DNA from 2 places in the Kitasatospora sp. NPDC057512 genome. Region 2 is predicted to be linked to the other one. Evidence: predicted binding sites of a transcription regulator. Region 2 holds the regulator's gene; the other holds the start of a gene.
The links. The regulator HspR, encoded in region 2, represses chaperone genes until heat shock. The targets are predictions, from matches to a motif close to TTGAGNNNNNNNNNCTCAA.
Positions count from the first base shown of each region.

Region 1 (7,531 bases), on a different contig from region 2:
CCAGCCCGGGCACGGCCAGGGTGAGGGCGGCCGGGCGCAGCCCCGACTCGGCGACGGCCTCGTGCAGCAGGTCGGCGAGCTCGGCCATCACGGCGGCGGGCTCGCGGCCGTGGTTGGAGACCTCCCGGCGCCGCCAGGCGCGGACCTCCCCGCGCAGGTCGACCACGCAGGCGCCCAGGTGCCGCACGCCGATCTCGGCGCCGAGGCCGCCGGGCCCGGCCGGGTTGAGGCCGAGGGCGGTGCCGGGGCGGCCGACCTTGCCGCTGGGCGCGGCGGGGCCCTCCTCGACCACCAGGCCGGCGGCGATCAGCTGTTCGGCCAGCGAGGAGACGGCGGCCCTGGTCAGCCCCGTCCCGGCGGCCACCTCGGCGCGCGAGCGCGGCCCGCTCGCGATCGTCCCGAGCACCAGGGCCAGGTTGGCCCGGCGCATCCCCTGCTGGCTGGCGGGCCCGGTCCGGGCGGGGTCGGACTCGTGCACAAGGCTCACCTCGCCCCTTTTACGTCCTTACGGCACATCCCGTGGCATCTCGGGTGCAGCGTAGCCGGGTTCCGGGGGCACCGTCGTCGGCGCCGTCGTCGGCACCGGGACGGGCCCGGCCGGGGCCGTCCCGGTCGGCGGGAAGACCCACCGCCGCATCGCCCAGTAGCGGAACAGCATCGCCACGAAGGTGCCGACGACCATCCCGCTGAGGAAGTCCGCGACCTCCTGCCGGAGGGGGCCGACGTACGGCTCGCGCAGGTCCAGGAGGTACCGGGAGACCGCCAGCGGTACGTCGTTGACGGCGATCGCCACCACGCTGACCAGGACGAACAGCAGCACCTCGCGCCGCCGGCCGCCGGCCCGCAGGGCCCGGAAGGCCCAGCGGCGGTTCAGCACGTACGAGACGACGGTGCCGATCACCGTCGCGACGGTCAGCGCGACCACCGGCTTGTGCTCCAGCACGGTGAACTTGAGCTCGAAGTCGATCACCGTGGTGAGCGCGAAGCAGCCGCTCCCGACCAGCAGGAACTTCACCAGCCGGCGGTGCCGCACCAGGAGGGGGCGCAGCCGGTCGGGCACCCGCGCCAGGGCGCGCTGCGTGGGGGACGGCATCTCCGCAGTCTCGCACGCGGGGATGCCGTCGGCCCTGCGGACCGCCGCGCCCTGACCGTGGCCCGGACCGCCGCCCGGGCGGCCCGGAGCGGCGGTCGGGGCGAGCGGTCCGGGCGAGCCGTCAGGCGGCCACCAGCACCGTGGCCCCGGCCGGCTCCAGCGCCAGCTCCAGCACCTCCCGCACGTCCGCCACCGGGTGGACGGTCAGCCGCTCCAGCACCTCGGCCGGGACGTCGTCCAGGTCGGCCTCGTTGCGCCTGGGGATGATCACCGTGGTGACCCCGGCCCGGTCGGCGGCGAGCAGCTTCTGCTTCACCCCGCCGATCGGCAGCACCCGCCCGGTCAGCGACACCTCGCCGGTCATCGCCACGTCGGTGCGCACCTTGCGCCCGGAGAGCAGCGAGGCCAGCGCCGTGGTCATGGTGATGCCGGCGCTCGGCCCGTCCTTGGGGATGGCCCCGGCCGGGATGTGCAGGTGCACGCCGCGGTCGCGCAGCGAGGTGACCGGCAGCTCCAGCTCGGCGCCGCGCGAGCGCAGGTAGGAGAGCGCGATGTGCGCGGACTCCTTCATCACGTCGCCCAGCTGCCCGGTGAGGGTCAGCCCGGTGCCGCCGGTCTCGGCGTCGGCCAGCGAGGCCTCGATGTAGAGGACGTCGCCGCCGGCGCCGGTCACCGCGAGGCCGGTGGCCACGCCGGGGACGGCGGTACGGCGCTCGGCCGGCTCCTGGGCGGACTCCGGCACGTGGTGCGGCCGGCCGATCAGGGCGCGCAGGTCCTGGGCGCCGACCGCGGCGGGCAGTTCGCGCTCACCCAGCTCGGCCTGTGCGGCGATCTTGCGGAGCACCCGGGCGATCGAGCGCTCCAGGGTGCGGACGCCCGCCTCCCGGGTGTACTCCCCGGCGAGCCGGCGCAGCGCCGGCTCGTCCACGGTGACCTGCCCGCCGCCCAGACCGGCCTTCTCCAGCTGGCGCGGGAGCAGGTGGTCGCGGGCGATGACGACCTTCTCGTCCTCGGTGTAGCCGTCCAGCCGGACCAGCTCCATCCGGTCGAGCAGCGGCCCGGGGATGGACTCCAGCACGTTGGCGGTGGCGAGGAAGACGACGTCGGAGAGGTCGAGCTCGACCTCCAGGTAATGGTCCCGGAAGGTGTGGTTCTGCGCCGGGTCCAGCACCTCCAGCAGGGCGGCGGCCGGGTCGCCCCGGTAGTCGGAGCCGACCTTGTCGATCTCGTCGAGCAGGACGACCGGGTTCATCGAGCCGGCCTCCTTGATCGCCCGCACCAGCCGGCCGGGCAGCGCGCCGACGTAGGTGCGCCGGTGGCCGCGGATCTCCGCCTCGTCCCGGACGCCGCCGAGCGCGACCCGGACGAACTTCCGGCCCATGGCGCGGGCCACCGATTCTCCGAGCGAGGTCTTTCCGGTGCCGGGCGGGCCCACCAGGGCCAGCACCGCTCCCCCGCGGCGGCCGCCGATCAGCCCGAGCCCCTGGTCGGCCCGGCGCTTGCGGACGGCCAGGTACTCGACGATCCGCTCCTTCACGTCGGCCAGGCCGGCGTGGTCGGCGTCCAGCACGGCGCGGGCGCCGGCGATGTCGTACGCGTCCTCGGTGCGCTCGTTCCAGGGCAGCTCCAGGACGGTGTCCAGCCAGGTGCGGATCCAGGAGCCCTCGGGCGACTGGTCGGAGGAGCGCTCCAGCTTGTCGACCTCCTTGAGCGCGGCCTCGCGGACCTTCTCCGGCAGGTCGGCGGCCTCGACCCGGGCGCGGTAGTCGCCCTCCTCGTCGGCCGGGTCGCCGTTCAGCTCGGCCAGCTCCTTGCGGACGGCCTCCAGCTGGCGGCGGAGCAGGAACTCCTTCTGCTGCTTGGCCACGCCCTCCTCGACGTCCTTGCGGATGGTGTCGTTGACCTCCTCCTCGGCGAGGTGGTCGCGCAGCAGGGCGAGCGCGTACTCCAGGCGGGCGACCTGGTCGGCCTCCAGCAGCACCTTGAGCTTCTGCTCGGCGGTGGCGAAGGGCGCGTAGCCGATGTTGTCGGCGAGCTCGCCGACGCCCTCGATCTGCGCCACCCGGTCGACGATCTGCCAGGCGCCGCGCCTGCGCAGCCACTGGGTGGACAGCGCCTTGTACTCCTTGACCAGCTCGGCGGCCCGGCCGGCCACCGGGGTGCCCACCGAGGACTCCGTGAACGGCGTGGTCTCCACCCAGAGGGCGGCGCCGGGGCCGGTGGTGCCGACCCCGATCCGGACCCGGCGCACGGCGCGCACCAGCGCGGCCGGCTCCCCGTCGGCCAGCCGGCCGACCTGCTCCACGGTGGCCAGCGTGCCGGCCGCCGCGTACGAGCCGTCCACCCGCGGGACCAGCAGGACCTGCGGCTTGCCGGCGCCGGTGGCGGCGGCCCGGGCGGCCTCGACGGCGGCGCGCACCTCGGTGTCCTTCAGGTCCAGCGGGACGACCATGCCCGGCAGGACGACCTCGTCGTCGAGCGGCAGCACGGGCAGGGTGAGCGGTGTGGACGTCGATGCCATGATCTCTCCCCAGTCAGTGAACTTGAGTCGACCTGACTAAGGCTTCGCGGGCGCCGGATGTTCCCGACCCCCTGTTCGCCGTGAGCGAACAGGAATCGGTGCGGGAGGCGCGGCACCCGGCTCCGTCAAAAGAGCACCGGGCGCGCCTCGAAGAGTCCCGACGGGGAGCCCCGCGAGCCCCGGAGGACCCGACCGGGCGACGGCGTCAACCCGCCGGAGGCACAGGCGTCAACGCGCCGGACGCACCCGCGCGGGCGCACCGCCCGCGGCCGTCGCGGCGGCCGGGCGCGGCCGGGGCGGGCGCCGCTCGGCCCGGCGCAGCCAGCGCCACAGCGCGACCCCGGTCAGCACCGCGGCCGGGTGCCCCACCCCGGTGATCACGTCCTTGTCGGTGGCGATCTGCTCGGCGATCATCAGCCCGGCGCCGCCCAGCGCGAGCAGCCGCCCGCGCCAGGAGAGCAGCCCGGCCACCGCGCCCAGGCAGGCGAGCACGCCGTAGCTGACCCCGATGTCCAGGTAGTCCATCGCCTCGGGCGCCATCCGCCCGGTCTCCACCGCGGTGATCACCACCCCCTGGGAGAGCAGCGTCGCCGCGACATGCCCGGCCGCGAACACCGCCGCGGCCCGGGCCGGACCGACCCTGCGCTCCAGCGGCGCGAGGGTGAGGGCGAATCCCCACAGGTACGGCATCCACACCTCGCCGGCCACCCAGAACCCGCTCAGCACAAGGGCGCGCAAAGGATGCTGGAGCAGGTTGTGGCCGTCCGAGCTGGAGGCCTCCTGCAAACGCTGGACGAGTTCCGGATCGGCGAGCCGGGCGAAGGTCGTGGTGGCTCCCACGACGGCGAGGTATCCGAGCGTGAAGGGCGTTCTCCGGGGCGTCGGCACCCGTTCCAGCAGCCATTCCAGGACGCCGGCGCGCAGCCCGAGGCGGAGCATTCCGTACGGCGCCCCCGCACTCCCGCACCCGTCGGCACCCCGCCCGAGCCCCGCCATGCCGCCTCCGCTCCACGCCGCAGCCACCGGCTCCCCGCCGGATGCCCAACGTACCGGCGCGCGCTGCGGATTCCGCCCGGCCGGGCGTCGTCGCGGCCACGGTACGTCGAGGTTCTGAGAGGCACCTGGGAAAAGCCCGTGAAGACCGTCGCCGTAGCGGACCGCCGGATTCCCGACATTGGTCCAGACCTTCTCCCCATAAACGGGGCACCAGGGCCTCTGACCGGCGACTTGGCGTCAACTGCACTGCATACGTACCGTTACGCAGAGAAAATTCGACGGGTAAGGTATCGGCCCGTGCCCACTCGTGCAGTGGGTCCGAGGGCGGCCCGACAGCCGGCCCACGGGCCGGAAACGTCCGGTCCACCTGCCGGGAAGCATCCGCTGTCCGTACGCTGCGAAGTGCGCGGGAGAAGTGGGCGGCCGACCATCCGTCCTCGGCTCCCGATCGCGCGACGGGACGGCGGACCCGGCACAGTCCACGACGGAACAAGACTACGAGCGGAGCCCCGCCATCCCCACAGGTGGCCGGCCCGCAGCCCTGGGGGCGGTGGCGTGACCGTGACAGAGATCCAGCAGGACAACCACAACGCCGGTGGCACTGTGAGCAGCCAGCGCAGAGTCCTGGTGGTGGAGGACGAGCCCACGATCGCCGAGTCGATCGCCGCCCGGCTGGGCGCCGAGGGCTTCAAGGTCGCCGTGGCCCACGACGGCCCCGGCGCGGTCGACGGGTTCCACACCTGGCAGCCGGACCTGGTGGTCCTCGACATCATGCTGCCCGGCTTCGACGGCCTGGAGGTGTGCCGCCGGATCCAGGCCCAGCGCCCGGTGCCGGTGCTGATGCTGACCGCCCGCGACGACGAGACGGACCTGCTGGTCGGCCTCGGCGTCGGCGCGGACGACTACATGACCAAGCCGTTCTCGATGCGCGAACTGGCCGCCCGCGTCAACGTCCTGCTGCGCCGCGTCGAGCGCGCCCAGCAGGCCGCCCGCACGCCCGCGCTGGGCAGCCTGCGGTTCGGCGAGCTGGAGATCGACCACGTGCAGCGCCGGGTCCGGCTGGCCTCGGGCGACGTCCACCTGACGCCGACCGAGTTCGACCTGCTCGCCTGCCTGGCCGCCCAGCCGCGCGCCGTGCTCACCCGCGAGCAGCTGCTGGCCGAGGTCTGGGACTGGACCGACGCCTCCGGCACCCGCACGGTGGACAGCCACGTCAAGGCACTGCGCCGGAAGATCGGCGCCAGCTGGATCCGCACCGTCCACGGTGTCGGGTACGCGCTGGAGGCCCCGCTCTCCTAGGGCCCTCCTCGGGCGACGGGCCACCGGGGGGCCCGCAGCCCGGACGACGCCGTGCCACCACGCGGACCGACACCGCGGGGACCACAAGGAACCAATGACCTTTCCACAGCAACGCAACGGGGAATCCGACGACACGCGGCCGCAGAACCTGGCCGCCCGTGCCGCCCGCCGGGTCTGGGCCGACATCCGGCCGCTCGACCCGGTCCGCTCGATCAAGGGCAAGCTCACCCTGCTCGTGATCGTCTCCGTGTGCCTGGCCACCGGGATGGTGGTCGTGGCGATCCGGTCCGAGACCCAGATCCGGATCATCATGGTCTTCTCCATGATCGCCTCACTGCTCTTCATGCAGTTCCTCGCGCACGGGCTGACCGCCCCCCTGCGCGAGATGACGGCCGCCGCCCGCGCGATGGCCTCCGGCGACTACAGCCGCCGGGTCGAGGTGAACTCGCGCGACGAGATCGGCGAGCTGGCGGCCGCCTTCAACGCCATGGCCGCCGACCTCCAGGCCGCCGACCGGCACCGCCGCGAGCTGGTCGCCAACGTCTCGCACGAACTGCGCACACCGATCGCCGCGCTGCGCGCCGTCCTGGAGAACGTGGTGGACGGCGTGGTCCAGCCCAATCCGGCCACCCTGGGGGCGGCCCTGGAGCAGACCGAGCGGCTCGGCCGCCTGGTCACCCACCTGCTCGACCTCTCCAAGATCGACGACGGCGTGGTCGCCCTGGACGCCCGCCCCTTCGAGGTGCGCGAGTTCCTGGACGGCGTGCTGCGCGGGGTCACCGTGGACGGCGCGACGGCCGGCGGCGCCTTCTCCCGGCGCGGGGACGTCCGGCTGGCCCTGGAGGTCAGCCCGACCGGCCTGACCGGCGTGGCGGACCCGGAACGGCTCCACCAGGTGGTCGCCAACCTGGTCGACAACGCCTGCAAGCACTCCCCGCCCGGCGGCACCGTGACGGTGCGGGCGAGGCCGGAGGGCGAGGAGGGCGGCCTGCTGCTGGAGGTCGAGGACGAGGGCCCCGGCATCCCGCCGGCCGACCGCTCCCGGGTCTTCGAGCGGTTCAGCCGCAGCGGCACCGCGACCGCCGCCGGGCCGGGCTCGGACGGCGGCACCGGACTGGGCCTGGCCATCGCCCGCTGGGCGGTGGACCTGCACGGCGGACGGATCGCGGTGGCCGAGTCCCCGCGCGGCTGCCGGATCGAGGTCCGGCTGCCCGGACGGCGTCAGGGCGACGGTCGGGACATTTGTCACAGATCCGACACAGCGGTCTACGAAGATCGTTAGAGGATTTGGCCGGGTTTTTGTCCGCTTTGGCCCCGGTATGCCCCCTGTTCGGCGCCGATCGGTTCCCCTCAGATACGGCTTTCTAACGCACTTTTTCAGCCAAAGTGCAGGTCAGCACTGTGATCTGGGCGACGCCTGGGCCCCGGGGACTGCGCGATCACTGGTCAGGGGCGTAGCCTTAATCCCCGCTGTCCAAACATCCCAAAAGGAAGCGGAAGAGGGCGGTTGCCGCCGTGTCGCCACAGTCCCCTGAAACCCCCAACAGCTCGGCAAGCTCCACTGGCTTCGGCCCCAATGAGTGGCTCGTCGACGAGATCTACCAGCAGTACCTCCAGGACCC
Region 1 is NZ_JBHVET010000341.1:153-7,683, reverse strand. Features, by position in the region: gene ACFU6K_RS21995 (ROK family protein) at 1-430, opposite strand, end outside; gene ACFU6K_RS21990 (GtrA family protein) at 506-1,093, opposite strand; gene lon (endopeptidase La) at 1,215-3,614, opposite strand; gene ACFU6K_RS21980 (rhomboid-like protein) at 3,843-4,553, opposite strand; gene ACFU6K_RS21975 (response regulator transcription factor) at 5,172-5,909, shown strand; gene ACFU6K_RS21970 (sensor histidine kinase) at 6,004-7,191, shown strand; partial or broken gene ACFU6K_RS21965 (hypothetical protein) at 7,425-7,531, shown strand, end outside.
Region 1: the regulator HspR is predicted to act here: its motif matches at 3,637-3,655, upstream of lon (endopeptidase La).

Region 2 (7,531 bases):
CAGCTGGGCTGGCAGATGAGGGGAGCCCACGATGTCTGACACCGACCTGCCGGACGCCGCCGCCCGGGAGCTCTACCGGGAGATCCTCAGGGACGGCGGCCGGCTGCACGTCGCCGACATCCGTCCCGAGGACGAGCCGACGGTCGGACAACTCGCGGACCTGGGACTGCTCGTCCTCCGCGTCGCCGACAACGCCTACAGCGCGGTGAACCCCCGGTCCGTGGCCGAGCGCATCGGCGTGGACCTGCGGGAGGAGAGCGCCCGCCTGCTCGCCCGGGCCGCGCTCGTTCCGGATCTGCTGGACGACCTCACCCAGGCCTACGACGCCGCACCGCGTCGGAGCGAGTCGGGTGGAGGCGCCCGTCGGCTGACGGGCATGGCGGAGATCCGGCACCTGGTCTCGCAGTTGGTCAAGGACTATCCGCACGAGGCCCTCGGCGCCCAACCCGGCGGTGCCCGTCCGCCGGAGCACATGAAGGACTCGCTGGAGCAGAGCCGCCGCTACATCGAGGCGGGAGGCGCGATACGCACGATCTTCGAGCCGACGGCCTGCGCCGACATGCCCACCGTCGGGTTCGCACGAGGGTCGACGCAGGTCGGAGCCCCGATCCGGGTGCTGGACGAGCCGTTCACCCGAACCCTGATCTTCGACCGCACCGTGGCCGTGATTCCGGCGGCTCCCGACAACACGGTCGTCGCCGTCGTGGAGGACCCCGCGATGGTGGCCTACCTGGTGGGGGTCTTCGATCAGCAGTGGGCGCGGGCCACGGTGGTGGACTGGGCAGCCCTGGCTGGTAGCTCCGCCGGACCCGCCGCGCACGAGCAGGTCGGGCGGCTGCTCGCCCGCGGCCTCACGCAGCGGGCGATCGCCAGCCGGTTGGGGCTGAGCGAACGCACCGTCGCCGGTCACATCGCCCGGCTGCGTGAGCTGTACGACGCGGAGACGCTGTTCCAGTTGGGCTGGCAGATGCGGGGAGCCCGGACGGGGGAGCCCGGTGGGTAGCCGCTGCTCAGCCGGTGGCGGCGCCGGTCGGCCAGTAGCCGGGGACGGAGGGCTGCTGCCGGGGGACGTTGAACTGCTCGCCGGGGGCGGTCCAGAAGCCCTCGCGCAGGGAGAGCGCCATGCCGGCCCAGTCGAGTGCGGTCTCGACCGTGTGGTTGAGGGCCTCCTGCGACCAGGTGTCGTCGAAGACCAGCGGGAGGACGGGGGCGACCTGCTCGATGGTGGCGATCAGCGGGTTGTGGGTGATGGCCTCGTCGACCAGGAGGACGATCGGCTTGCGCAGCGCCGACGCCCAGCCGAGCTCCAGGCTCACGCCGGCCGAGAGCGGGGCGCCGACGTAGGCGAACACGAGGTCCGCGGACTGGAGGGCGCGGAAGTCGGAGGGGACGCGGGGCTCGGGCGCGCGGCCGGAGATGGTCCAGGCGTCGCTGTGGTGCGCGCTGTACACGGCGGCACCGCTGCGGAGGAGGGTGGTGCGGAGCGTCGTCAGCCGCGTCCGGCTGGCGAGGGTCACCACGCTGTCGGCCGGCCCGGTCAGTCGCATCAGCGGGGCGGCCAGGAACACACGTGCACGCCGACCCTCAGGGGCCTGGCTGTCGTGGTGACGCAGGTAGGGCTCGGTCATGTCGACTCCGGGGAAAGGCCGACCGGGGGAGTGTGTGTCGGCGATGCGTTGGCTGTGGACCGTTCTATGGACTGACGCCACGATGAACGGTTTAGAATTTGACGGTACATTGGCAAGGTGTGGTGTCCTTGCCGGACCATTGGGAGCGAACTGATCGTCCATCGCGGGGCAGTGGCGCGTCCAGGGTTGGCCTGTGTCATCTGGATGACTGGCAGGGAGATGACGCACATCCCGCCCACCGGCGGCAGGCGGTCGCCACCTCTCGCGCAGTTGTATCTGAGCCGTTATCCTGCTCGATGCTTCTAGTGACGGATCTCGGCAGAGAGAGTGAGGGCGTGACCGAAATGCGCCGATTTGTCTGCAAGATAGTGTTTTCGCTGGCTGTCGTCGCCGCGGTGGCTGGTGCGGGCTCGCTCGCGATCGGCGCCGACTCGCACGACGGGACCGCCGGCACGGCTGCCGTTGCCATCGCGGACGACATCTCCTGGCAGTGAACGCGGCCGACGGGGCGCGCGGTCACGGGGGCGGAATTCTCCGGTGAGTTCGTCGAATTCAGGTGAAAGCGGCCGGGCGGTTCAGTCGACGGATCCCTGGGCCTTTCGGCCGAGCGTGTACCCGAGTTGGAACAGCGAGTCGACCTTGTAGTCGTCCCGCATTTCGGCGATATGTCTCGCCAGCGTCCGTTCGCTGATTCCCAGGCGCCGCGCGATCACCCGGTGGTTGGTGCCTTCGAGCATTTGGTCGATGATCGTCTGGCGCAGGCGGGACACCACCTGCTGGGGTACCGTCCGGTCGCCCTCGAATTCGAGCGCGCGGCTCCAGTACTGCTCGAACACCTCCTTGGCGAGGTAGTCGACGATGGCCGGGTCGTAGATGAAGGCCGCGAGGCTCATGTCGTCGTCGATCGGGATCACGGCCACTCGCCGGTCCATCACGATGAGTCGCGTGTAGGGCTCGTCGAGGGTCCGGTACTGGCCGCCGGCCTGCGCCAGCGTCGCCACGTAATCCCTGGTCGGCTGGTGGTAACGGGTGCTGGCGTGGTAGATCGTCCGCATCCTCGTACCGCTGCTGAGCGTCTTCAGGTCGTAGGCGATCATCCTGGCGAGGAGGTCCGGTTGGCGGGGGCCGCCAGGCTGGAGCGCCAGGGCCTCCTCGAACCCGGAATCCCTGAACTGCTCCAGTCGTTGCCTGATCAGGGCTTTCCCGCGCACATGCTCTATCGAACCCCCGGAGTTGTTCGGGGTGTGGAATTCCCGGGCCAGCTCCTGCAGTTCGGATGGGAAGGACACCGCGCGGGACAGGAGTTCCAGCGCCTGGCGCTGCCAGGAATGGCTGAGACTGGTCGAGAGCTGCGCGGGATCGACGGCCACGAGGAAGTCCGCGTCATCGGCGTCGGGGACGAGGAGCCCGAGTCTCACCAGCTCGTCCCGTGCGGAATCATCGGTGTTGGAATTCGGACCCGACGGCAGACTGCCGTCTCCCCGGACGACGGCGAGATACAGCTCGCGAGCTTCCGCCGAGAGGATGGTCGAGCCGGCGGCAAGGGGCTGCTCTCGTCCACTCATTCGTGACTCCTTGCCGTTGCAGTGCTACCTGCGTTCCATCAGCGCTGACGCTGGACGATTTTTAGCATGCCAGATCCATTGGGCCCCGGAGAGGGACGGCGACCGCACTCTCTCACCACACGGCAGCCGCCGGCACCCCCCGGGAGGAGGGGCCGGCGGCCGGTGGGTGCCCGGTCAGCGCTTGGGGCGCCAGACGACGAGGGCGCTGGACTGCGGGGTGGGGGGCTGGTACGGGACGAGGTCGCGGCGGTAGGAGGCGTGGACGGCGGCCTCGCGCTGCTGGAGGGCGGTGGCGGCGCCTTCCAGGGAGTCGACCAGTTCCGCGACGCGGGACCGGAGGGCGGTGACCTGGTTCTCCAGCTCGATGATCCGCTTGATGCCCGCCAGGTTGATGCCCTCGTCCTGGGAGAGCCGCTGCACCTCGCGCAGCTGCTGGATGTCGCGCGCGGAGTAGCGGCGGCCGCGGCCGGCGGTGCGGTCGGGGCAGACCAGGCCGAGGCGGTCGTACTGGCGCAGCGTCTGCGGGTGCAGGCCGGACAGTTCGGCGGCCACGGAGATGACGTACACCGGGGTGTCCTCGGTGAGGACGTACGGCGGCGGGGACGCGGCGGCGCGGCGGGTGCGGCGGGGGCCGGCGCCGGGCAGGCCTTCGCCGAGGCCGGGGCCGATCGGGGTGTCGGGGTCGATCGGGTTCATCGGGGACATCTGGTCGTCACGCTCCCTTCGCCGCCCGGAAGAGGGCGGCGCGCGGATCGTCGGAGGCGGTGGCCTCGCGGTACTGCTCCAGGGCGTTCAGCGCGTCGCCGGTGACGTGCTGCGGCACCACGACCTCGACGGTGACGAGGAGGTCGCCGCGGGTGCCGTCCTTGCGGGTGGCGCCCTTGCCGCGGGCGCGCATGGTGAGGCCGTTGGCGCTGCCCGGGGGGAGCTTGAGCTTCACGGCGGGGCCGTTCAGCGTGGGCACCTCGATGGTGGCGCCGAGCGTGGCCTCGGGGAAGGTGACCGGCACGGTGACGGTGAGGTTGTCGCCCTTGCGGCCGAAGACGGGGTGGGGGTCGACGTGCACGGTGACGTAGAGGTCGCCGGGCTGTCCGCCGCGCTCGCCCTGCGCGCCCTTGCCCTTGAGCCGGATGCGCTGGTCGGCCTGGACGCCGGCCGGGATCCGGACCTGCATGGTGCGGGCCGAGCTGGCCCGGCCGCTGCCGTGGCAGTCGGTGCACGGGTCGTCGACGATCATGCCCCGGCCGCGGCAGTCCTTGCACGGCTCGGAGAGCGCGAAGGCGCCCTGGCCGCGGCTGACGGTGCCCGCGCCGACGCAGGTCGGGCAGACCCGCGGGGTGGTGCCGGTCTTGGCGCCGGTGCCGTTGCAGCTGCGGCAGGGGGCCTGGCTGGTCATCCGCAGCGGGACGGTCGCGCCGTCCACCGCCTCCTCGAAGGAGAGCGTCACCTCGGTCTCGACGTCGGCGCCGCGCCGGGGCTGGGCCTGCCGGGTGCCGCCGCGGTTGAAGAGGCCGCCGAAGACGTCGCCGATGCCGCCCCCGCCGCCGGCGCCGCCCTGGCTGCCGCTGAAGAGGTCGCCGAAGTCGAAGCTGTAGCTGCCGGTGCCGCCGGGGCCGCCGCCGGCCCGGAAGCCGCCGTTGGCGAAGAGGCTGCGGGCCTCGTCGTACTCCTTGCGGCGCTTCTCGTCGGAGAGGACGTCGTACGCCTCGGAGATGTCCTTGAACCGCTCCTCGGCCTTGGCGTCACCCTTGTTGGCGTCGGGGTGGAACTCGCGGGCGAGCTTGCGGTAGGTCTTCTTGATCTCGGTGGCGGTGGCGTCCTTGGGCACGCCGAGGACCTTGTAGTAGTCCTTCTCGACAAAGTCCTTGCCACTCATGGCGTACGCCACCTCCCGATGTCCATCGTCACTGAGCTGTCAACAGCGGCTGCGAGCACGACTGCTGACAGCGCGCTGCGGAGCCGGCCGCCGTACTGGCCGGCGTACGACTCCGCAGCGCACTGGTTGTCACCCGTCACAGGTTGTCAGCTGTCCGAGCCACCGTCGGACTTGTCCGCGTCGGCGGACTTCGCCTCGGCGTCCGTGGCGGACGCCTGGCTGCCGGGCTGGGGCTCCGCGACCGCCACCATCGCCGGGCGGATGATCCGCTCGCCGATGCGGTAGCCGGGCTGGAGGACCTGGACACAGGTGTCCTCGGTGACGTCCGAGGAGTAGCTGTGCATCAGCGCCTCGTGCATGGTCGGGTCGAAGGGCTCGCCCTCCTTGCCGAACTGCTGCAGGCCCAGCTTGGCGACGACCGTCTCCAGCGACTCGGCGACGGACTTGAAGCCGCCCGTGACCTCGCCGTGCTCGCGGGCGCGGCCGATGTCGTCCAGGACCGGGATCAGCGACTCCAGGATGTTGGAGACGGCGATCTCGCGGACGGTCAGCCGGTCGCGCTCGACCCGCTTGCGGTAGTTCTGGTACTCGGCCTGGAGGCGCTGCAGGTCACCGGTGCGCTCGGCGAGCTCGCGCTTGGCGGCGGCGAGACCCTCCGAACCGGACTCCCCGCTGCCGGCCGCGGCGGCCTCCTCGGCAGCCTTGATCACGGCCTCTTCGGCGGCGGAGTCGTCGCCGGGCTTGCCGCCCTGCGGCTTGTCCGTCATGCCGCACCGCCCTTGGGCTTCTCGTCGTCCACGATCTCGGCGTCGACGACGTCGTCGTCCTTGGCCTGGGCGGAGTCACCGGAGGGGGCGGCACCGGCGGTGGCGTCGGCGTTGGCGTACAGCGCCTGGCCGAGCTTCTGCGCGGTGGTGGAGACCTTCTCCGAGGCCTCGCGGATCTTCGCGATGTCCTCGCCCTTCAGGGCCTCCTTGAGCTCGCCGATGGCGGTCTCGACCTCGGTCTTGACGTCGCCCGGCAGCTTGTCGGCGTTGTCGGCGATGAACTTCTCGGTCGAGTAGACGAGCTGCTCGGCGGAGTTGCGCGTCTCGACGGCCTCGCGGCGCTTGTGGTCGTCCTCGGCGTACTGCTCGGCCTCGCGGCGCATGCGGTCGACCTCGTCCTTCGGCAGCGAGGAGCCGCCGGTGACGGTCATCTTCTGCTCCTTGCCGGTGCCGAGGTCCTTGGCGCCGACGTGCATGATGCCGTTGGCGTCGATGTCGAAGGTGACCTCGATCTGCGGCAGGCCGCGCGGCGCCGGCGGCAGGCCGGTCAGCTCGAACATGCCGAGCTTCTTGTTGTACGCGGCGATCTCGCGCTCGCCCTGGTAGACCTGGATCTGCACGGACGGCTGGTTGTCCTCGGCCGTGGTGAAGATCTCGGAGCGCTTGGTCGGGATCGTGGTGTTGCGCTCGATCAGCTTGGTCATGATGCCGCCCTTGGTCTCGATGCCGAGGGACAGCGGGGTGACGTCGAGCAGCAGGACGTCCTTGACCTCGCCCTTCAGGACACCGGCCTGGAGCGCGGCGCCGATGGCGACGACCTCGTCCGGGTTGACGCCCTTGTTGGCGTCCTGGCCGCCGGTCAGCTCCTTGACGAGCTCGGCGACGGCCGGCATGCGGGTCGAGCCGCCGACGAGGACGACGTGGTCGATCTCGGAGAGCGAGATGCCGGCGTCCTTGATGACGTTGTGGAACGGGACCTTGCAGCGCTCCAGCAGGTCCGCGGTCAGCTGCTGGAACTGGGCGCGGGTGAGCTTCTCGTCCAGGTGCAGCGGGCCCTCGGCGGAGGCCGTGATGTACGGCAGGTTGATCGAGGTCTCGGAGGACGAGGACAGCTCGATCTTGGCCTTCTCGGCGGCCTCGCGCAGACGCTGGAGGGCCATCTTGTCCTTGGACAGGTCGACGCCGTGGCCGCCCTGGAAGACCTTGACCAGGTGGTCGACGACGCGCTGGTCCCAGTCGTCGCCACCGAGGTGGTTGTCACCGTTGGTGGCCTTCACCTCGACGACCCCGTCGCCGATCTCCAGCAGGGAGACGTCGAAGGTGCCGCCGCCGAGGTCGAAGACCAGGATGGTCTGGTCGTCCTTGTCCAGGCCGTACGCCAGGGCGGCCGCGGTCGGCTCGTTGACGATGCGCAGGACGTTCAGGCCCGCGATCTCGCCGGCCTCCTTGGTGGCCTGGCGCTCGGAGTCGTTGAAGTACGCCGGGACGGTGATGACGGCGTCGGTGACCGTCTCGCCCAGGTACGCCTCGGCGTCCCGCTTCAGCTTCTGCAGCACGAAGGCCGAGATCTGCTGGGGGTTGAAGTCCTTGCCATCGATGTTGATCTTCCACCCGGTGCCCATGTGGCGCTTGACCGAGCGGATGGTGCGGTCGACGTTGGTGACCGCCTGGCGCTTGGCCACCTCGCCGACGAGG
Region 2 is NZ_JBHVET010000019.1:15,704-23,234, forward strand. Features, by position in the region: gene ACFU6K_RS02940 (LuxR family transcriptional regulator) at 1-39, shown strand, start outside; gene ACFU6K_RS02945 (LuxR C-terminal-related transcriptional regulator) at 32-1,003, shown strand; gene ACFU6K_RS02950 (hypothetical protein) at 1,011-1,628, opposite strand; gene ACFU6K_RS02955 (hypothetical protein) at 1,964-2,122, shown strand; gene ACFU6K_RS02960 (hypothetical protein) at 2,204-3,193, opposite strand; gene ACFU6K_RS02965 (heat shock protein transcriptional repressor HspR) at 3,368-3,898, opposite strand; gene dnaJ (molecular chaperone DnaJ) at 3,906-5,069, opposite strand; gene grpE (nucleotide exchange factor GrpE) at 5,216-5,836, opposite strand; gene dnaK (molecular chaperone DnaK) at 5,833-7,531, opposite strand, start outside.